One region of the Glutamicibacter sp. X7 genome, then DNA from elsewhere that is predicted to be linked to it. Evidence: riboswitches for the same ligand, from Rfam matches in the RefSeq annotation. Region 1 holds a riboswitch; each other region holds the start of a gene.
The links. Region 1 has a riboswitch for S-adenosylmethionine ahead of ACYU0X_RS14630 (OsmC family protein). Riboswitches for the same ligand answer to the same signal wherever they lie in the genome.
Positions count from the first base shown of each region.

Region 2: linked by a shared signal. The riboswitch ahead of ACYU0X_RS04840 (bifunctional o-acetylhomoserine/o-acetylserine sulfhydrylase) and the one ahead of ACYU0X_RS14630 (OsmC family protein) in region 1 are both predicted to bind S-adenosylmethionine.
Region 3: linked by a shared signal. The riboswitch ahead of ACYU0X_RS01445 (O-acetylhomoserine aminocarboxypropyltransferase/cysteine synthase family protein) and the one ahead of ACYU0X_RS14630 (OsmC family protein) in region 1 are both predicted to bind S-adenosylmethionine.

Region 1 is NZ_CM142678.1:3,066,373-3,073,619, reverse strand. It holds gene ACYU0X_RS14640 (FadR/GntR family transcriptional regulator) at 124-831, shown strand; gene ACYU0X_RS14635 (SNF2-related protein) at 955-4,149, shown strand; gene ACYU0X_RS14630 (OsmC family protein) at 4,215-4,751, opposite strand; SAM riboswitch class IV at 4,785-4,906, opposite strand; gene ACYU0X_RS14625 (NAD(P)/FAD-dependent oxidoreductase) at 5,173-6,348, opposite strand; gene ACYU0X_RS14620 (Gfo/Idh/MocA family oxidoreductase) at 6,403-7,247, opposite strand, start outside.
Region 2 is NZ_CM142678.1:981,263-988,509, reverse strand. It holds gene ACYU0X_RS04860 (SGNH/GDSL hydrolase family protein) at 1-79, shown strand, start outside; gene ACYU0X_RS04855 (class I SAM-dependent methyltransferase) at 95-832, shown strand; gene ACYU0X_RS04850 (hypothetical protein) at 837-1,061, shown strand; gene metX (homoserine O-acetyltransferase MetX) at 1,075-2,226, opposite strand; gene ACYU0X_RS04840 (bifunctional o-acetylhomoserine/o-acetylserine sulfhydrylase) at 2,232-3,575, opposite strand; SAM riboswitch class IV at 3,668-3,787, opposite strand; gene ACYU0X_RS04835 (VOC family protein) at 4,141-4,785, shown strand; gene ACYU0X_RS04830 (GNAT family acetyltransferase) at 4,839-5,276, opposite strand; gene ACYU0X_RS04825 (CPBP family intramembrane glutamic endopeptidase) at 5,287-6,060, opposite strand; gene ACYU0X_RS04820 (aminoglycoside phosphotransferase family protein) at 6,152-6,991, shown strand; gene ACYU0X_RS04815 (DeoR/GlpR family DNA-binding transcription regulator) at 6,988-7,247, opposite strand, start outside.
Region 3 is NZ_CM142678.1:262,194-269,440, forward strand. It holds gene ACYU0X_RS01430 (SDR family oxidoreductase) at 1-152, opposite strand, end outside; gene arr (NAD(+)--rifampin ADP-ribosyltransferase) at 257-682, opposite strand; gene ACYU0X_RS01440 (CoA-binding protein) at 854-1,345, opposite strand; gene ACYU0X_RS01445 (O-acetylhomoserine aminocarboxypropyltransferase/cysteine synthase family protein) at 1,348-2,709, opposite strand; SAM riboswitch class I at 2,805-2,899, opposite strand; gene ACYU0X_RS01450 (histidine phosphatase family protein) at 2,980-3,552, shown strand; gene pntB (Re/Si-specific NAD(P)(+) transhydrogenase subunit beta) at 3,728-5,152, opposite strand; gene ACYU0X_RS01460 (Re/Si-specific NAD(P)(+) transhydrogenase subunit alpha) at 5,195-6,748, opposite strand; gene ACYU0X_RS01465 (FdhF/YdeP family oxidoreductase) at 7,014-7,247, opposite strand, start outside.

The DNA of each region.
Region 1 (7,247 bases):
GATCCACGTGAAAATGAAAGTCAAGGAGCGCCGGGGTCCTCAGCGTCCCTATGGTCAGACCATCGGGCGCGGCTGCAGGATGCGGGTGCCCATGAGGGGGCCGATCGCTAAACTGGTAGCACTATGCCTTCAAATTCAGCTCCGCGCGCTTATCAGGTTGTCCTCGATGCCATCGAAAATGACCTGCGCTCGGGCAAACTTGAACTCGGATCGCAGCTGCCGGGGGAACGGGCATTGGCCGAGCAACACGGGATCTCGCGTGCGTCGGTCCGTGATGCCATTCGCATTCTTGACGTCATGGGGGTGGTGCGCACCTCCACCGGGTCGGGGCCGAACTCCGGAGCCGTGGTGATCTCGAATCCCGCTGCCGGTATCTCGCAGGCGCTCCGACTTCATGTGGCGGCCAAGGGAATCGAAGTCGCCGAGATCGTCGAATCGCGCATTCTGCTCGAAACATGGGCGGCCCAGATGCAGCCGCGCGATCCGCGCTACGCCCAGCAGGTGATTGCCCGAACCGCCGTGCTGATCATGCGCATGGACGACCCGGAACTCAGCCGCGAAGAGTTCCACCGCATCGATGCCGAATTCCACGTGCTCTTGGCCTCGATGTCCGGAAACGCGGTGGTAGCCACCATGATGGAATCGCTGCGCAACGCCATCAGTGACTATGTGTCGGCCGCCATCACCGACGACGAGACCTGGCAGTCGGTCGTGAAAATCCTGCGGCGACAACATAAGGCCATCCATCACGCCTACGCCAACGGGCACCGAGAACGCGCCGCCCAACTTCTTGAAGAGCACATCACGTGGTTCTACGGGCAGACCCACTAGCCGGTGTGAGCTCCAAGCTGAGAATTAACCGGTGACGCGACATGGCGTCTCCGGTCGACACCGGGAACTGGCTAGGCTAGAGCATCGAGGGAACCAGCAGATGACGATAAAGGCCGGGTGTTCGTGGCACGAGAATTGAATTTCGCGCAGATCTCCTCCCTGCTCAGCACCACCGATGTCGCCAAGGGGCAACTATTGGTGCTACAACGGCAGGTTAAAAACCTCCGGGCACAGGTTGAAGACGCCTATATGACCTTCGACGGGTCGGTGCACGGGGTGCGGGCCATGGCTCGTTTCGCCTTCGAGGGGCGCTCCGTGTCGGCCTCCGCCTACTGCGCCGCCGACGTGCACGGCTTTAGCTGTGAGCATGTGGCCGCACTGCTCCTCGACGCCACCAAGCAACGTCCAGACCTCTTCACTCGACCGGGGAGCCCGCGACAACGCGAACCACATTGGCGGATCCAACTAAGCGATCTGCTCCCGCACAGCGCCCCGGTCGACATTCCGGAACTCGAGCCGCTCGGTCTGCTGCTTAAGGTCACCCCGAATAACTACATCGACGACAGTGGCTACGAGGTCAAGGCCCGTCCGGTACACCCCGGGGCCCGCGGCACGAACTGGGTGCAAAGCGGGGTCTCGTGGCGCGGGCTGGCCTTCGATGAACGGTTCGAGGAAGCACAACGCGAGGCCGTCTTCTCTCTGGTCACCCTGCAGAACCACCACCACGGCGGCAACCACAGCTACGGCAACTACTACGGAGATGACTGGGTTGTGCTCAACGGGCTGCCCGGGGAAAAACTTCGAAGCATCTTCGAGCGCATCCGCGCCGCCGAGGTGCCGCTCATTAAGCCGGGTGCCGCATCCCGCCAAATCATCGGCTACCGTGCCGAGCAGGCCCACGCCGGCTACGAACTGACCCGCCACGACGGGCACGCACGCCTCACGGCACGGATCGAGGCCCCCGGCGACGAATCGCAGGACTTAGCCCCGCTGGGACGTCCGGCCTTGCTCACCCTGGTCGGTAGCGCCCCACTGGATCAATCCGAAACCCTCGAACTGGCCGAGTTCGATGCGCCGCTACACGCCTCCCTGCGCTCCCTCGCCCGCCAAGGAGCGATCACCATCCCCGACGATGCGCTCCCGGAGTTCGAACGCAGCTTCCTGCCACGGGTGCAGCAAACCGGCCCGCTGACCAGCCCGGATCACAGCTATGCGATTCCCGCCCCGCCACGACCGGTTCTCGAGGTGGCGTTGGCAACCCGCGAAGAGTTCCTGAGCGTTGATTACCGCTGGGTCTACCCGCAGCATGTCGACCCCAACCCCGAACTCGAGCAAGAGATTTTCGACGAGCTCACCGCCGACCTGGCAGAGGTCGAACTGGGGCCGGTGCGTCACCGCCGCTTCCCGTCCGCCACCTTGAATCCCAGCCAGAAGATCGACTTCGTCCTGCATGCGTTACCGGTATTTCGCGCGCACCGCGATGTGCGGGTGCTCGAGGACGAGCAGCTGCCGGACTACAAGATGGCCGCCGGGGCCGCCCAGGTGCACATCCAGCGGCCACAGAGCAGCAACGACTGGTTCGATCTGGGCATTGAAGTGCAGATCGACGGTCAGAAGGTCCCCTTCGTGCAGCTATTCGAGGCACTCACCCGCGGTGATAGCTACCTAGACCTCGATGGACACCGGGTGCTCAAGATCGATGGCGAAGAAATGGAGCGGCTGCGGGCGCTGATCGCCGAGGCCGGAGAACTGGCCAAGGTCACGCCCGAGGGCGTGCGCATGCACAAACTCAGTGTGGACTGGTGGCAGGAACTGGTGGCCCTCGGGATCATCGAGGCCCAAGAAAACGAGTGGCTACACGCCATGCGTCAACTCTCCGACACCGAAACCCTGGCCGAGGTCGAGCTACCGGAGAGTTTCACCGCGACCCTGCGCGGCTATCAGCGCCAAGGGGTCGCATGGCTCGACTTCCTTCGACGGCACCAGCTCGGCGGGGTCCTGGCCGATGACATGGGGCTGGGTAAAACCGTGCAGCTCCTCGCCGCCCTCGAACGGGCACGGATCCAGCATCCTGAGCAGCGTTACCTTGTCGTCGCTCCGACCTCCGTGGTGGGCAACTGGGCCAGCGAAGCGGCTCGCTTCACCCCGGAGCTACGCACGGCGACGGTCCTGAGCACCGCGAAGAAGCAACAGCGTCCACTGGCCGACACCGTCGGCGCGGCGCAACTCGTACTGACCAGCTACGCGATTTTCCGATTGGATTTCGAGCAGTTCGATGCGCTGGGCTTTGACGTGCTCATCCTGGACGAGGCCCAGCAGCTGAAGAACCACGTGTCCAAGGGCTATAAACAGGCCCGGCAGATGGCGGTGCCGACCAAGCTCGTGGTCACCGGCACGCCGATGGAGAATAACCTCACCGAATTATGGGCGCTGGCCTCACTGGCCGCGCCGGGACTGCTCGGTGGGTTGAAGGCCTTCAAGGACAATTACCTCAAGCCCATCACCGAAGGGGATGCAGGGAAACTGCAGCGGCTTAAACGCCGACTTCGGCCATTTATTATGCGCCGCACCAAGGAACAGGTGGTGCCCGAGCTGCCGCCGAAGACCGAACAGGTGCTCGAGGTTGAGCTCGATCCGGCACACCGGCGCGCCTACGATCGCCGATTCCAACGGGTCCGGCAAGAAGTCTTGGGATTGGTGCAGGATGATGTGGATTCCAACCGCTTTAAGATTCTGCAATCGCTCACCCTGCTCCGTCAGCTGGCTCTGGATCCTTCGCTCGTCGACGAAGGCGACGCGCCGAGCGCCAAACTCGATCTGCTGCGCGACCTGCTGGAGGATGGGGTGTCCGAGGGGCACAAGATCCTGGTGTTCAGCCAATTCACTGGTTTTCTATCGAAAGCACGAGCGGTGGCCGAAGAGCTGGGTATTGCGCACGGGTACCTCGACGGGTCGGTGTCCGGCACCAACCGAAAAACCCTGGTGGAAGGGTTTTCCGCCGGGGAATTCCCGGTGTTCTTCATTTCGCTCAAGTCCGGCGGGTTCGGCATCAACCTCACCGAGGCGGACTACTGCATATTGCTGGACCCTTGGTGGAATCCTGCCGCTGAAGCGCAGGCGATCGATCGTGCCCACCGCATCGGGCAGAACCGGCCGGTGTATGTCTACCGGTTGGTCTCGCAGAACACCATTGAATCCAAGGTGTTATCGCTCCAGGCCAAGAAGACCGAACTGTTCAACGACGTGCTCGGCGAGCAGCAGGACACGGCCGGTTCGAGCACGCTCTCGGCGCAGGACTTCCTCGAACTGGTTCAATGACAACCGCCGTGGACGACACCCCCGGAGGGGTTCGTCCACGGCGGCCTAGGACTATCTAATTGGTTCTACCGGGCGATATTCAGCGCGGTGTTCACCGGGGTCGGGTTCGACAGCAGATCGAGCACCGGGCAGTACCGATCCACGGTGCGCTGCAGCTCGGCATAACGCTCGTCGCTTTCCGGACCCGAAACGGTCACCTCGATCTCGATATCGCTGAAGCCCGGGCGCACCGCCTCATCGACGGCGAACAGGCCACGGACATCCAGGCGCCCGGTGGCGGTGATCTGCACATCGTCGACCTGCAGGCCCAACTGCTGGGCGTAGAGCCGGTACACCACCACCTGGCAGGAAATCAGGGCACCCAGCGCGTACTCCACGGGGCTGGCCGCCGCATCGTCGCCGCCGAGCGCAGCCGGTTCATCCACGATGAAGCTGTGCTTACCGGCACTGATCTTGCTGGCCACCGCACCGAACCCGGCACCCGATACGGCAAAGGTTAGCTTCGCGTGATTGGTGTTTTCGGCGATGCGTTCGCTCCAAGCCTCGCCGGCGGCTACCAGTCGTGCGGCACGGTCCTCGACGGTGGAGAGGTTACTGCTCATGGGGAAGATCCCCCTTTCCGGCGCAGACAAAGGCGCCATCGCTTACGATGCCGACGTTCGGCACCGTCGAATCGTCACCTGGGGCACCCCGCGCATGGCGCGAGAAGGGTTGCCGGTCGATCAGCCAGGGCTGCAAATGATCGACGCTCGTGATTCTGTGGCTCCATGCTCGCAGGTAGCAGGAGCCGTGGGTAGGGCCCAGTTCATGATTCGTCATCTGCCCCAAACAAACGGAGCGTGCCGGGCCACGACTCGCACGTGGCCGGCACGCTCCGGCGACGATGCTAGCTAGCCCGCGTCGCGGGCGGTGAGCCAGGCATCGAGTTTAGTGCGGCGGGTGGTTCAGCCACGTCGGACCAACCAGCCACCGGGGAACCGCTCCCGGTGCCGGGATAGGGTTCCTTCTTGCGCAGCGTCTTCGTTACTGCTTTACCGGTTCCCACGCACCGGTTCCCACGCTGCCTTCCAGGGCACCCTCGTGGAAACGGTCGAGGCGGAAAGCACGCAAAACCGGACTTGCTTCTCCGCTGACGATCTCCTCGGCCAGCAGCTCACCGAGGATCAAGCCCAGCGTGGCCCCGGAATGGGTGAAGAGGGTATGCAGCCCCTCGACCGAAGGTACCGGCCCAACGACCGGTTCACCGTCACCCGGGATGGGCTTGAGCCCGGCCCCGATACGCTGGGCGGTCAGTACCGGGTTTCCGGCCAGCACCTTTGAGGCTTCCTCGAGGAGACCCTGCACCGCCCGTTGCGGCACGGTGAAGCTACCATCCTCCTCGGCAACCACCATTTGCTCGGACCAGTCGGCGTCCAAGACAAGGCGGCCGTCGGGGGTGGGACGTACCGCGACGCGCGGGGTATTCAGCACGGTGCGCACCTGCAGATCCACCGGCTCCGTGAAGAGGACGAAGGCCGCCGGGGTAGCATCCGGCACGCTGATACCGAGGTCTGCGAGCTGGGCCGGGACCTCGCCACCGGTGGCAAGGACGACCTCATCGGCATCGATGGTGCGGCCATCGGCGAGGGTGACGCCCACGGCGCGCCCCTCGCGGACCGCGACCGTCGCGTGCCCGGCATTCTCGATGATCTGTGCTCCCTCAGCCACCGCCTCGGCGGCCAGCGCCGGCACGAAGTCTGGCAAGTTGACCCAGCCTTCGCCGGGATTGTAAATCGCGCCTTCTTCGGCAACCGCCGCAGCGTCAACATCGGGGGCGAAGTCGCTGATCTGCTCGCGGGTGATCCAGCGGGAGTCGTAGCCACCGGAACGCTCGAAGGCAAAGGTGTCGCGGAAGCTTTCACCCGGGGCGGCCCATTTCAGCGCTCCATTGAAGCGCAGATACTCGCGGCTTTCCGGGTGCCGGTTGCTCCAGGTGCGGTAGCGGTCCATGGCCAGCATGCGCAGGTAGTGGTATTCGGCGGAGCGGGCACCGGAGGAATTGAGCCAAGCAATGGAGCGGCTCGAGGCCCCGTCGGCCAGAGCACCGGAGGTGACCAGCGTGACCTTGGCACCGTCGCGTGCTAAGTGCATGGCGGTGGAGACGCCGAGGATACCGCCGCCAATAACGGCGACGTGCTTGACAGAGGAAGATGAGGACATGAGTGTGTACTTTCTTCAGAATTGGGGTGAATCTGTGGGCCCGACGATGCGGGGCTAGACGGTGGCCGTGTCCCGATGAATGGATTCGATCAAACGCAAGACCGCCAGGCTGTCGTTGGGGTCGACCGGGACCGGCCCCGTGCGGCGCAGGCAGGAGGCCAGCGCACGGTAGAACTGCGGGTAGTCTCCGGGCAGGGTTCGCACTTCACGGGTATCCTGCCCGGTGACCAGCTGGCCCCAGTGGGCTTCGGGTTTCTGACCGTACTCGGCTTGCGTGGGGCTCATGCCCGAGGCCAGCTGAGGTTCTTGTGGATCGAGTCCAAAGCTGGTGTAGGCGCCGCGCTGACCGGCCACTAGGAAGCGCGCTCCGGCCGCCGCGTTCAGGCTGCTCATGGTCAATCGGGATTCGGTGCCCGAGCTGTGCCGGAGCAGCACGTGCGCGTCCTCCTCGGCGGTGGCGTGCTCGGTCAGCGGTCTCAGGCTGGCTTGCACGTTATCTACCGGTCCGAAAAGCTCGATGGCCTGATCGATGAGGTGGGTTCCCAGATCGAAGAGGATGCCGCCGCCCTGCTGGGCGGTTAGCTCGGCCTTCCAGCTGCGCATGCCTTGGGGTTTGAACCATTCGAAGCGCGACTCGAAGGCGTGCACGGCGCCCAGCGTCTCTTCGGCCAGCAACTTCTTGACGGTGAGGAAGTCACCGTCCCAGCGCCGGTTTTGATAGACGGTGAGGGTCAGCCCGAGCTCGGCGGCCAGGGCGATGAGCTCTTCACCTTGGGCGCTGTGCACCACGAAGGGCTTGTCGATGACCACGTTCAGCCCACGCTCGAGTGCCGCACGGGCAATCTCAAAGTGGGTCGGTGGCGGGGTGCCAATCACCACCAGATCCAGCTCTTCCGCCG
Region 2 (7,247 bases), 1.5 Mb from region 1:
GCGTCCCGAAGCGGTACCGTTTTCAACGCAACGGGCAAACGATTCGCTCGGCGCCGGTGCCGAAAGCGACCAGCTCTAGCGCAAAGGACCGGCCATGGCTTACACCCACCCACAATTGGCAACGCTCTACGATGAGGATAATCCCGACGGGCCGGATCATGATTTTTATCGAGCCTTAGCCGAAGAGATTCAGGCCGAGGTAATTGTGGATGTGGGCTGTGGCACCGGCCTGCTGACGGTGAGCTTGGCCGCCGAAGGACGAACGGTTGTAGGACTAGATCCGGCCGCGGTGATGCTCGAACAGGCACGGCAACGCCCCGGCGCTGAGCGCGTGCAGTGGATTGAGGGAGATAGCACTTCACTACCTGCGTTGCGGGCAGACTATGCGGTGCTCAGCGGCAATGTGGCGCAGCATATCCCCGATCCGCAGTGGCAACGCACGCTGAACGACCTGCACGAACGGCTCAGGCCGGGCGGGATGATCGCCTTCGAATCACGTAATCCGCAGGCGCGCGCTTGGGAATCCTGGGTCGGCGAAGGTAGTACGACCAGGCACACCGCGGCCCTCGGCCCGCTTCGTGAATCCACGCAGCTGCGTGGCATAACCGGTGAGGTGGTTTCGCTGCGTTTCGAAACCCAGCGACTAACTACGGGGCAGCAAATCGTTGAGGACCTGGACCTAGTCTTCCGCACGCGGCAGCGCATCACGGAACAGCTAGTACACGCTGGATTTACCCTCAGGGCCGTGTATAGCGACTGGCAGCACTCCGCTTTTACCGGTACCGAGCCGCTGATGATCTTCGTGGCTACTGCCGGGACGCGGCGGAGCTGATCAGATGCGCCGGTCGTCGATCTCCGTCCGCATGGCGGCGCTGATCAGCGCCCTCTTTGCCATGCTGAGCTTCTGGTCTCTGGGCACAGGGAACGACCGGGCAGCTATAGGCTGTGGCGCTATGGCCGTGCTCTGGGTGGGCGTGTGCCTCTGGCGCTCCCGCCAACGAACTACGGCCCGCAACCGCGAAGCTCCATCGCATACTGAGGAGTCGGATTACGGGCCGTAGCGCATTTCCATATTTAGGGCTCTTGCTCGAAAACCAGATGGCTGAGCACCCCGTGCAGCTGTTTGGCGTCCGTCAGGAAACCATCGTGGCCAATGGGTGAGTCGATGTAGTACACCGGCTTCGGCACAGGCAGTGCCGCGGCCAGCCGTTCGGACTGTTCCGGGAAGTACAGTCGATCGCTACGCACTGCCGCAATTACCACGTTGACCTCCGCGAGCCGGGCCAATGCCGCCTCGAAGGAATCGAAACCACGCGCGATATCGTGGCTCATCAGCGCCTCGGTGAGCACCACATAGCTGTTCGCATCGAAACGGTTGACCAGCTTGCCGGCCTGGTGGTCGAGGTAGCTCTCCACCTGGTAGCGACCGCGTGGCCAGGTTGCAGATCCCAGTGGTTGTTCTTGGCCCTGCGCCGTCCGCCCGAAGCGGTGTTCCAGTTCCGCCTCGGAACGGTACGTAATGTGGGCCAATTTGCGGGCGATACCCAAACCCGCATCGGGGCCTACGGCATTTGCGTAGTAGTCCCCTTGAGCGAAGTATGGGTCCTGCCGAATCGATTCGATTTGCACCTGAGCGAAGGCGATCTGTTCGGCAGTGGACTGACCGGTGGCAGCCATAACCACCAGATTCCTCACCCGATCCGGATACTGCACGGCCCATTCCAGAGCGCGCGCTCCACCCATGGAACCACCCATCACCGCATGAAACACGTCGATCCCCAGTGCATCGGCGAGTTTCGCCTCGACGTGCACCGCATCGCGAATTGTGGTGAACGGGAAGCGCGACCCGTAGGGACGGCCCTGCGCGTCGTGGCTCGATGGCCCGGTGGAACCGTTGCACCCACCGAGCATATTGACGCTGAGCACGAAATATTTATCCGTATCCACGGTGAGCCCCGGACCGACGAAGTCCGCCCACCAGCCGGGCTGTGCGGCATGCCCGGTTGCCACATGTGCATCTCCGGTCAGCGCATGCAGCACCAGCACCGCGTTGCTGCCCTCGGCATTGAGCGTGCCAAAGGTTTCGTAGGCCAGTTCCACCTCGGGCAGGTACCCGCCGGTTTCAAAATGGTGCTCACCCACGGACAGGCGGCGCACAATGCCGTCCTTCCCGTCGATGGTCGGGTGATCCGAATACGTCGGCTCGGTAGTCACGGGTATGCTCATATGCCTTAGTGTGTCTCTTGCAATTCCTTCGAGCCGAGCTCACCTACGGCGGCGAAGCCGAGCTCGAGATCGGCCAGAATGTCCTGGATATTTTCGATGCCCACGCTCAACCGCACGAGGCCCGGACGCACACCGGCGGCCAGACGTTCCTCGGCGGAGAGCTGCGCGTGGGTGGTGGAGTCGGGGTGCACCACCAGCGAGCGCACGTCGCCGATGTTGGCAAGGTTGGAGTGAAGCTTGAGTCCATCGACGAAGGCTTGCCCGGCGGCGGTGCCACCGGCCACTTCGAAGGCCACGATGGCCCCAACACCCTGCGGAGCGTACTTCTGCCCGCGCTCGTACCATGGCGACGAAGGTAGCCCTGCGTAGCTGACGGATTCGACCAGTTCGTGCTGTTCAAGGAATTCCGCCACGGCCTTGGCATTGGCCACGTGGCGCTCCACGCGCAACGACAACGTCTCAAGTCCCTGTGCGATCAGGAACGCGTTGAAAGGTGCCACCGCGGAACCGAGGTCACGCAGGAGCTGGACCCGGGCCTTGAGGATGTAGGCCAAGTTGGCCCCGAGAATGCCGTTGACGCCAAGGTCACGGGCGAAAACCAAGCCGTTGTAGGACTCATCCGGGGTGTTGAAGCCCGGGAATCGTTCCGGGTCCTTAGCGAAGTCGAAATTCCCGGAGTCAACGATTACGCCAGCGATGGCGGTGCCATGTCCGCCGAGGTACTTGGTGGCCGAATGAATGACAATATCGGCGCCCCACTCGATCGGACGGACCAGGTACGGCGTCGCTAGGGTGTTGTCCACGAGCAGCGGCACACCGGCTTCATGGGCCACGGCGGCCACACCTTCGATGTCCAGCACGTCCTGGCGCGGGTTGGAGACTACCTCACCGAAGAAGGCCTTGGTGTTTGGACGCACGGCCTCGCGCCATGCCTCGAGATTGTCCGGATCGGCCACGAAGGTAACCTCAATGCCCAGACGCTTCAGGGTGTGCTTGAGCAGGTTCTGCGTACCACCGTAAAGGCTGGGGCTGGCCACGATGTGATCGCCGGCTTCGGCGAGGTTCAGAATAGCGAAACTGGTTGCCGCCTGCCCGGAGGACAGTAGCAGTGCGCCCACGCCGCCTTCGAGATCTGCGATGCGGTTTTCGACGGCTTCCTGCGTTGGATTGCCGATGCGGGTGTAGATCGGCTCGAGTTCTTGAAGTGCGAATCGTGCCGCGGCGCTCTCGGCACTCGGGAAGACGAACGATGTGGTTTGGTAGATCGGTAGCGCACGTGCACCGGTCACCGGGTCGGGTGTCTGTCCTGCGTGGATCTGACGAGTTTCAAAGGACCAATTTTGGCTCATGGTTTTCCTCCAATTAGTTCATAACTAGTTAGGGGTACACCACTGAAAACACACCTGCATGGAAGACCACACGGTGGCGCCTTCCAGGGAGTAACCCGCGCTTGTCCTGAGCACGCATCTGCGTGCAGGGCCAGGTCTTCACCCGGGGCACCCCACCGCGGTTGGAGGGTTGCCGTCCAGCGAGCCGGGGCTTGTCACTGGAACTCATGACCTAGCTATAAGTCTGCCGACTGTCGAAGAATTTTGCAATCTGAGACTTATTGACGTGACGCAGTGGGTCACAATCACGTAATCAGGGAATTTGATCAAAGAATATTCGACTAGGACCCCGAGGCGGGAAACTCTGGACAGAAAACCGCGCGCCTTCAGAATGCAACGCGCTTACCTAGACACCACCATCCCCCATGCCTCACATCGCTACACAGCGATCGAGCAAACCAACTCGAGGGCGGCACTTAGGATGAGCCTTGCGGTTTACTCCAGCAAATAGGCTCAATGACGGGCCCAAACGCAACTAAGGTGAACCTAAGTCGAGACTTGAATCACATGGTGCAATGATGTAGCCATGATGAGGCTAGATCACGTTTCGTACGCTTGTGGCCCAGATGGGCTGATGCCTACTGCCGAGCGGGTATCCAAGACCTTGGGATTGGATTTCGTCAAAGGTGGCGTGCATCCACGATTCGGAACTCGCAACGTAATTTTTCCGCTAACGAACAATCAGTACCTCGAAGTTGTCGAGGTACTGAATCACCCGGCCAGTGACAAGGCCCCCTTCGGCCAAGCGGTGCGGGCCCGCTCCGAGGCCGGCGGCGGCTGGATGGGCTGGGTTGTCTCACTCGATGACCTCTCGGACGCCGAGCAACGGCTGGGTCGTGAGTCCGTGCCGGGTAACCGCAAGTTCCCAGATGGCCGTGAGCTGACCTGGCGCCAGATCGGCATCAAGGGACTCATCGCCGATCCGCAGGTCCCCTACCTAATTCGCTGGGACGAGGGCACAGAGGAATTGCACCCCTCACGCGCGCTAGAACCGCGCGGTTCGATTTCGCAGATCTCAATCGCCGGATCACGTGATCGGGTACTCGAATGGCTTGGACAACCGCGTGAGGTAGTCCTAGGCGACGTCATCATGAATTACCAGGCGCCGAACGGGACTCCTGGCATCATGTCGGTTACCTTCGAAACTCCGAATGGCACCGTGGTTCTTTAGAACTTTGCAGTGTGTGGTCGGCATACCAATTGGGGTGTGCCGACCTCCACGTTTTAAGACAATGCATCCTGCGTCTGCGGAAGAACCATTCCCAGCACCTCGACGCGTTGTCTTTCAAAACCCAAGGCCCGATAGAAGTCACGGGCCTGCTCATTGCCATCGCGCACCATCAATTGGACCTTGGGTACTCCTCGCTGCTCAAGCCAACTCGTCCCCGCCTGCACCATTGCACGCCCGAAGCCTCGACGTCGCGCACTCTGAGCTACCGCAAGATAATAAAGCCACCCACGGTGCCCGTCGTGGCCTACCATCACCGAAGCGCCCAGCTGCCCGTTGACCATCCCGAGGAGCAGATCCGACGAGGGCCCAGTGATAGCGCGGCTGATATCTGCTCGAGCATCATTCCAGGGTCGCAATAGCTCGGCCTCCTCCCACAATGAAATCAGGGCGGTACCGTGTTCTTCGGTGGCGGCAACAATTCTGATGTCCATGATCCATCTCCTAATTTCCGATGCCGATGGCCGGGCCAATGAGCATAAACCCGACAAAGCCCACCGCATCTAAGAGGAAATGGGCTATCACTAGTGGCATTACCCGGCCATAACGCTGATAAATCCAGCCGAAGACCAGTCCCATGACGAAATTGCCGAGGAACGGTCCGACGCCCTGATAGATGTGATAGCTACCGCGCACGAGCGCTGAGACCACAATGATCGCCATAGGCGAGAGCCCGAAGAACTTCCGGTAGGCACCGAGAAAGGCCAGCATGATGACTTCTTCGAGAATTGCATGGCGCGCTGCGGATAGCAGTAGTACCGGAATGCTCCACCAGTATTCGGCTAAGTTTGCTGCGTGCAGCGCTGTAGTGATCCCTAGAGCCCGGCCTGCCGCATAGAGGCCCAAGGTGCCTAATCCCATGGCGAGGAAAAGTGCCGCACCCATTAGCAGGTCCCGGAATGGACGCCGCAGGTCGAAACCAATGTCATGGATGGTACGCCCGAGGGTCAGGCGCAGGAAGTACAGACTGAGCACCACCGGGACGAGCGCAAAAAGTATGTCGAGGAGCTGGTAAGTCAGGTCCAGATAGGGCCGCGAACTTAGTGAGTCATTCAGCGACGTAGTTTGCTCCCCCAGCGGCGCACGCGTGAGCTTATCGAGGAAACTGACCAGCGAATACACGGCGCTTTGTCCCAGTGATAGGGCCAGCACCAGTAGCACTTCGAGACGCGGTGAACGATCGGTGCGGGACGTAACGGCAGGCAGTTGAGGTCTCACCCCATGATCATAGGCAGTGACTGCTGTGTTTGCGCTGAGCGAGTAGCGGCTAGGGTTGGTTCTGAACCCACATGTCAATGCGAGGATCCTGATGACGTCGTTAGCTTTAACTGCCGAACGAGAATTTGCCCGCGACTTTTATCCGTCCGTCGACTGGGAGCAGGCCACTATCAATACCGGCGGGCAATTTCACCGGGTGCTCATTGCCGAAGGGCAGGCCGTGATCCGAATGGCCCGTACTAAGCAGGCAAGTGACGACATGCCGCGGTCGGTGCAGTTGCACGCACGCATGAATGAACTACTGGACTATCAAGTCCCTCGGCCGTTGAGTGGCGTTGGACGGTTTCAAGATCTCAACGCGGTCGTGATGAGTTATGTTCCGGGTACCGCTCACCCGCCGCATCAAGGCGATCCTCAGGTATTACGCCGCGTGGTGACCGAGCTGGCTCGGATTCCCCTCGGTGAGCTTGAGGGATTACTAGCCGAACCTTTCGCATTCCGAGGTCCATGGACCGAAACACGGATCGCCGAAACCTACAACGGGTTGCCCGTTGAGCTCCGCGCCCCCGCCCAAGCGTTGTGGGCCCAGCTTCCGATGCTGGCTCAGGTTCCCGCGGGCCTCGTTCACGGCGATCTAGCGGGTCATAACATGCATTGGGTCGATGGAGAACTCGTTGGGCTTCTCGACTGGGACTTAGCCGCCAGATGGGATCCTGCGCTCAACAGCGCGTACCTTGGGTTATGGCATGGGCGCGAGTTGATCGAAAAGATTGCACCCGATCCGGCAACCGCCCACCGCGCCAAGATCTGGTTGGGGCTCATGTCCCTCGAACGGGTAAGCGATACGCTCTCGCGCGACGACAACCCACGGATGGATAAGCTCCTGGCCAAGGTCGCCCCGCGCGTAATGGACGCCGCGGCGGTACTTTAGTCCGCGTTGATCACCGGTAACCCGGAGGCTTCAAGCCCGGCGCGCTGCGGTTCGCTGAGCTGATCATCGGTGATGACGCCGTCAACTTCTTCACGGTCCAAGATAATGAACGACCGGGACCCAATTTTCGTGGAATCAACCACTAGGTAGCTGTGTTCGGCTTGCTGAATCATCTGCTCATTAATGGCTGCCTCCATCTCATCGCCAACCATGGGTCCGATCGTCGGATCGAGCCCATTGACTCCCACGAAAGCCA
Region 3 (7,247 bases), 790 kb from region 1:
GGTGCGCCGAAGGAGCCGGTGGCCATTGCCCGGTCTTGGTCGCGCACCACGACACGGATGATGAAACCCTGTGCCTTAAGCCGTGCGACGAGAAAGCGTCCGACGTAGCCGGTGGCCCCGACTACCAGTGCCCGTTTGTCCCTGGAATCCATGACGGTCATAACCTTTCGACGAGGTGCATTGCGGGAGGTGCCCGCCCGGTCAGTTATATGCAGGCTCAGGGACGCATTGAGTCCGAGCCGTTCACGGAATCGACCTAGTTAATGATCTCTGCCTTAGATTCTCGAATCCCGGCGATCCTCTCGCGCCAGAGCGCGAGTTGCTCTTGGGTGAGGCGAGTCCAGTCGGTCACTTCCTCGAGCACTCTTAGTGGCACTGCGCTCCGGTAGGAGCGCGTCGGATTGCCGGGAAACTTCTTGTCCGTGACATTTGGGTCATCTTCAAAGTCACCGGTGGGTTCCACCCGGTAAACATGGGCGCTCGCGCCCTCGGGCCCCAGCATTGCGGCAATCTCAGCGGCCAGCCCGGCTCCATCACGCTGCGCGGTGAAATACACGTGGTTCATGGTGATCTCCGGACGATAGTTCGAGGGGTGTCCGGCGATAATGAGGTCGCCCGGTCGCAGTACGGCGCGGGTTCCATGGAAGAAGGTGTCCTGATCGTTGGCGTTCTGTGAGCTCACGCCGCGATCATAACAGGGTGGAGCCTAGCGCGGACGGAACATCAAAGCGGCGGTCGTTTCCCGCAAATCCTGCGTTAGCTTGGCCAGGCTGGCCGCCGGGTAGGGAACGGCGGCCAGGGGGTAATGAGCAGCGGAGGGACCCAGCCCGGTGCCCTCCGCTACTGCGAATTCTCAGGCCAGTTGCTGACGCTTGGAGGATATAACCCCGGTATTGAAACCGGCCAAACGCAAGCCGCCGTAGAACCGCGCATGCTCAATCTTCACGCACCGGTCCATCACCACATTCATGCCGGCAGCTTCGGCGCGACGAGCAACCTCTTCATGCCAGGACCCCAACTGTAGCCATAGGATCTTGGAGCCAACGGCTAGCCCCTCGTCCAATACCCCGGGAAGGTCATCATGTTTGCGGAAAACTTCGACCATGTCGGGCACCTCGGGCAGGTCGGCCAGCGACTTGTAGACCGGTTGTCCCAGAATTTCATCTAGCACCGGGTTCACGAAGTACACGGTGTACTTACTTGAAGAGAGCAGGTAGGTGGCCACAAAATAGCTAGCCCGCGACGGCTTATTGGAGGCACCGACAATGGCGATGCTCTTCGTCTCGCGCAGAATCTTCAGTCGCTCGGCGGCCGAAGGCCCCTGCCAGCTGCGATCGTGCGTCATGCTTAAGCCCCCTTCGGAGTAGTGATGGTGCAGGCTGCGCCATCGAAGTTTGCCGCTACGGCTGGTGATGGCTCGGCAACCTGCTGCGCGGCGGTCAGGGCCTGATCGAGATCCCAAATAATGTCCTCAACATCTTCAAGGCCGACGGAGAGGCGGATCAGGTCTTCGGGAACGCCGGCTGACACGAGCTGTTCGGCGGTGAGCTGCTGGTGGGTGGTGGAGGCCGGGTGCAGTACCAAGGTGCGGGCATCACCAATATTGGCCAGATGGCTGGCCAGTTGCAGGGAGTCGATGAATTTCGCTCCTGCGGCCCTCCCTCCGGCCACACCGAAACTGAAGACCGAGCCGACGCCCAGCGGCAAGAGCTCACTGGCCCGCTGGTGTTGCGGATGTCCCGGCAATCCAGCGTAATTGACGTAGCTGACTCGCTCATCTGCTTCCAGCCAGGCCGCCACAGCCTTGGCGTTGGCCAAGTGAGCGTCCATCCGCTGGGGCAGCGTCTCGAGGCCTTGCAGCAATTGGAATGCCGACTGGGCCGGTAGTGCCGGGCCAAAGTCGCGTAGCTGTTCGCTGCGGAGCTTGGTCAAGAAGCCGTATTCACCAAAGTTGCCCCACCATGAAACATTCCCGTAGCTGGGAACCGGTTCGGTCATGGTGGAGAATTTTCCATTGCCCCAGTTGAAGGTGCCGGCCTCGATGACCACGCCGCCCAAGGTGGTGCCGTGCCCGCCGATGAATTTCGTGGCCGAGTGGATCACAATATCTGCGCCGTGCTCGATCGGCCGGAGCAGGTAGGGAGGAGTCAGCGTCGAGTCCACCACAAGGGGGATGTCGTGACGGTGCGCCGCCTCGGCGAGCCCCTTCACATCGGCAATATCGCCGGAGGGGTTGGCGACTACCTCCGTGTAGAGCACCTTGGTATTGGGGCGAATCGCCGCCTCAAAATCTGCTGCTTCATTGGAATCGATGAAGGTGGTTTCGATACCAAAGCGCCGTAGCGACACATCAAGCTGGGTGATGGTGCCGCCATAGAGCTTCGCCGAGGCGACGATGTGGTCCCCGGCTTGTGCCAACGCTGCGAAAGTGATGAACTCCGCTGCCATGCCGGACCCGGTGGCGACGGCACCGATGCCGCCTTCGAGGGAGGCCATGCGTTCTTCGAACGCGGCGACCGTCGGGTTGCCGATGCGTGAGTAAATATTTCCGTACTTTTGCAACGCGAACAGGTTCGCGGCATCGTCGGAGTCCTTGAAGACGAAGGACGTGCTTTGGTAGATCGGGACCGCGCGGGCACCGTGTTCGGCGTCGGGGGTGCCCCCAGCGTGTAGTGCGCGGGTGCGGAACCCGAAAGTATGGTCGGCCATGGGAAGGTATCGGCTCCTTAGTCGAGGCTGAATTCGAGGCAAGGAATCCCGAGGCTCAATGTCACTTTGCGGCCATCGAGTCGAGGCGGAAAGTTGCTCCATCGTTTCTGGCGGTAGCACCGTAACCACCGGCTGTGGCAGGTTGCTGCGGCGTCATCGAACCAGATCTCTCGGCCGCTCGGGATGGTACGTAACAGTTTGCCAATGTGACCGTTTGTGAACCAAGTATGCGTCGTAACGTTGCGGCCTACGGTGGTTAGACTCGGTGATATGACTGCTTCGATTGCCCTAGTTCGCCATGGACAAACCGACTGGAATCTGGCCGGGCGCCTGCAAGGTCAAACGGACATCCCACTAAACGCTACGGGACGACAACAGGCGCGCGAGGTCGGCCGCTCGCTACAGGCGGGCGCCTGGGACTTGGTACTCGCCTCGCCACTGGGTCGGGCACAGCAGACGGCCGAGCTCATCGCCGAAGAAGCGGGGCTGGCCACCGGCCGACCGGTTGCCGGGGTGATGGAGCGATTCTTCGGCGAGCTGGAGGGGAGGATCCCGGCGGAACTTCCCGAGGGAGCCTATGAACAGTTATTGGAATCGGCAGAATCGAGCCACGCGGTGACCGCCCGGTTGACTCGGACCCTGTGTGCGCTCGCCGAAGAGTACCCGGGACAACGCATCCTTTGCGTGAGCCACGGCGGTGCCATGCGCCGGTTGCGTGATGCTCTGCTCGGGCGTCGTTTGCCCGAGCCGGTCGCCAATGGCGAGATACTGCCCGTACCCTTGCCGCGGCTATACGAGCTGGCGGGGGAACTGGGGATTGAAGTTCCTGTCGCTACCCGTTAGCGCTGGGTTTACCAGCGGGCGGGGCCTAGCGCGGTAGCTGCTCACCACGGCTCGCCTTGCTGGCCGGCGAAGGCGGGTGGACCTAGGGGCAACGTAGGACTCGTTGCGAAACGACAATCGCCGCAACCCCTTGAAGGAGTTGCGGCGATTGGTGGGAGAGGACTGGCTGCGTTAGCTACAGGGTGCGCAGAATGTCTTCGACACGCTCCTTGGCGTCACCGAAGAGCATTTGCGAGTTCTCCCTGAAGAACAACGGGTTTTGCACGCCGGCGTAGCCACTGGCCATGGAGCGCTTGAAGACGATCACTCGCTCCGACTCCCAGACACGGAGCACCGGCATTCCGGCGATGGGGCTTCCGGGATCTTCAGCGGCTGCCGGGTTCACCGTGTCGTTGGCACCGATCACGAGCACCACGGTGGTTTCGCTCAGCTCGTCGTTGATCTCGTCCATTTCCAGCACGATGTCGTAGGGCACCTTAGCCTCGGCCAACAGCACGTTCATGTGCCCGGGCAGTCGGCCCGCCACCGGGTGGATACCGAAGCGAACCTTGACGCCCTGTTCGGTGAGGCGGTGAGCGAGTTCGGCGACCGGGTACTGTGCCTGAGCGACGGCCATGCCGTAGCCCGGAGTGATCACTACGCTATCGGCCGAGGCGAGAAGCTCTGCGGTTTCCTCGGCGGTGATTTCGCGGTGTTCGCCCTGCTCCTCGTCCTTCGACGCGGAGGCTTCGATACCAAAGCCGCCGGCGATCACCGAGAGGAAGGAACGGTTCATCGCCTTGCACATGATGTAGGACAGGTAGGCACCGGAGGAACCCACCAGCGCACCGGTGATAATGAGCAGATCGTTGCTCAGCAGGAAGCCAGCGGCCGCAGCGGCCCAGCCCGAGTAGCTGTTGAGCATGGAGACCACCACCGGCATATCGCCGCCGCCGATGGATGCGACCAGATGCCAGCCCAGCACGAATGCCAGAACGGTGACGGTCACGAGCTGCCAGAGGGCAGTGTTCTGCACATACAGCACCGTGAGCACCACAAAGGCCACCAATAGCACCAGGTTGATGAGGTTCTTGCCCGGGAGTGTGAGCGGTCGCGACTTCATCCGTGCCGAGAGCTTCAGGAAAGCCACGATCGACCCGGTGAAGGTCACGCCACCGATGAAGATGCCGATGAACACCTCACCCCGGTGAATATTCTCCAGCGCACCATCGAGCGGTGGGTGCTCGAGATGGCCGTTCCAACCGACCATCACGGCGGCCAAACCGACGAAGCTGTGCAGTAGGGCGATGAGTTCGGGCATCCCGGTCATTTCCACAACCCGGGCACGCCAGAGTCCAATGGCGCCACCCACGACGACCGTGACCACAAGCAGTGTGAGGCCAAGTCCCTGGTTACCTTCGCCGGGAGCACCAAACAGGCTCAACGCGACGGTTGAAAGTAGGGCCAAGGTCATGCCGATGATGCCAAAGACGACGCCTCGCCGTGAGGTTTCGTGCTTGCTCAGCCCGGCAAGGCTGAGAATAAAGAGGAGACCGGCGGTGATGTAAGCCGCGCTCGCCAAGGAGCCAACGGTCAAGAGACCGGGAAGCTGATCGGTCACGAGAGAACTCCTAAGGTCAGAAGGTCAAGGGCGATTGCGGGGTTAGTCATGAGCCGAACCTCCGCGTGAGAACATCGCGAGCATTCGTCGGGTCACCGCGAAGCCACCGAAAATATTGATTGTGGCCAGTAGAACCGCGCAGGCCGAGAGGATCTGCACCAGCAGATTTCCCGAGGTGATCTGCACCATCGCGCCGACCACGATAATGCCGGAGATCGCGTTGGTGACCGACATCAGTGGCGTGTGTAGCGCGTGCTTAACCTTGCCGATGACGTAGAAACCAATGACGACAGACAAGATTAGTACCGTGAAATGCTGCGCGAGCGGAGCCGGGGCCACCGCGTTGACGAGGAACAGCAAGGCAATGCCGACACCAATGAGAACGCCTTGCCCCTTGGCACCAAGACCGCCGGAGTGTTCGCTGGTCGGCGTAACCGGCTCGGCGGGTTGCTGCTGTGGCGGGGCCGCGGCAACCTGCACCGGGGGAGGTGGCCAGGTCTTTTCGCCGGAGCGCACCACGGTGACCGAGCGCTGCACCACGTCCTCGAAGTCCAGCACCAGCTGCCCGTCCTTGCCGGGGGTCAAAAGCTTCAGCAGGTTGAGGATATTCGTGCCGTAGAGCTGTGAGGCCTGGGCAGGGAGACGTCCGGGCAGGTCGGTGTAGCCGAGGATGATGACGCCATTCGGGGTCACCACGCGCTCTCCAGCGACAGAACCTTCGACATTTCCACCCTGGCCGGCGGCCATATCAACGATGACGCTACCGGGCTTCATGCTGGCGACGTCTGCCGCCGTGATGAGCCGGGGCGCGGCACGGCCCGGAATCAGCGCCGTGGTGATGATGATGTCGACCTCGGCGGCCTGTTCGCTATAGATCTGGGCGGCGCGCTCGTTGTACGCGTCGCTGGTCGCCTTCGCGTAACCGTCGGTCGACTGCATCTGCTCTTCGACCTCGACCTTGAGGTATTCGCCGCCGATCGACTTGACTTGATCGGCTACTTCGGGCCGCGGGTCGGTCGCGCGCACAATGGCACCGAGGCTACTGGCAGCACCGATCGCCGCGAGCCCCGCGACACCGGCTCCAGCGACCAAGACCTTGGCCGGTGGAACCTTGCCCGCCGCGGTGACCTGACCTGTGAAGAAGCGCCCAAACTCATGGGCAGCTTCGACCACCGCTCGGTATCCGGCGATATTGGCCATGGAACTGAGCACATCCATGGATTGCGCACGGGAAATGCGCGGCACTGCATCCAATGCCAGTGCGGTAATCGGGCGCCGAGCCAGATCTTCAACCAGCTCCGGGCGCAGGCCCGGACTGAGTTGTGCGATCAGTGTGGCCCCCGTCTGCAGCTGGTCTAGCTCATCATTGGTCGGAGGATTGATCTTAAGGACTACATCGCTGGCCCAAGCCTCGGTCGTACTCACAATGCGAGCCCCAGACTGGACATAGGCGTCATCCGGGAAGGAAGAGGCCGCTCCTGCCTGAGTCTCGACGAGAACCTCGAAGCCTAGGGCCAGAAGTTGTTTAACCGTGGCCGGTGTGGCCGCAACACGTGTTTCGTGACCCGCTTCGGCCACGATGCCTAATTGCGTCAAATTGAAACTCACTTTCGTTACTCGAGCGGGCATCATTGCCCGGAACGTTCACGACATCAAGCTTGGTATATCTTTGATATATTACGAACGAATATACTACTAGCCGGTCGATGTTGGCTAGGAAATGTATATATTGTCCGAAAACTGGGCCGTGCTCTGCGCCGCACAACGGCGCCGTTTCCCGCCCAAACGAGCCAAGACCCCGAACCGGAGAAGTGCGGCCCGGGGTCAACCTTGCTCGGCGATATGCCGTAGCTCGCGGAGGTTAGCTGTCCAGGGTAGGTCCTGGCTGCAGCTCATGAGGTACGAAGCGCACCATCATCGCCTTGAACCCTGGCGTGTTCGACTCACGCGCCACCAGATCGCGATGCACCAAGGCATTCGCTTCCGGGTAGTACGCCGCCACGCAACCCCGAGCAGTGGGGTAGGAGACCAGCCGGAACCGGTTCGCCCGCCGCTCGCTACCGGCAAAGGTCGAAATCACATCCACCAAATCACG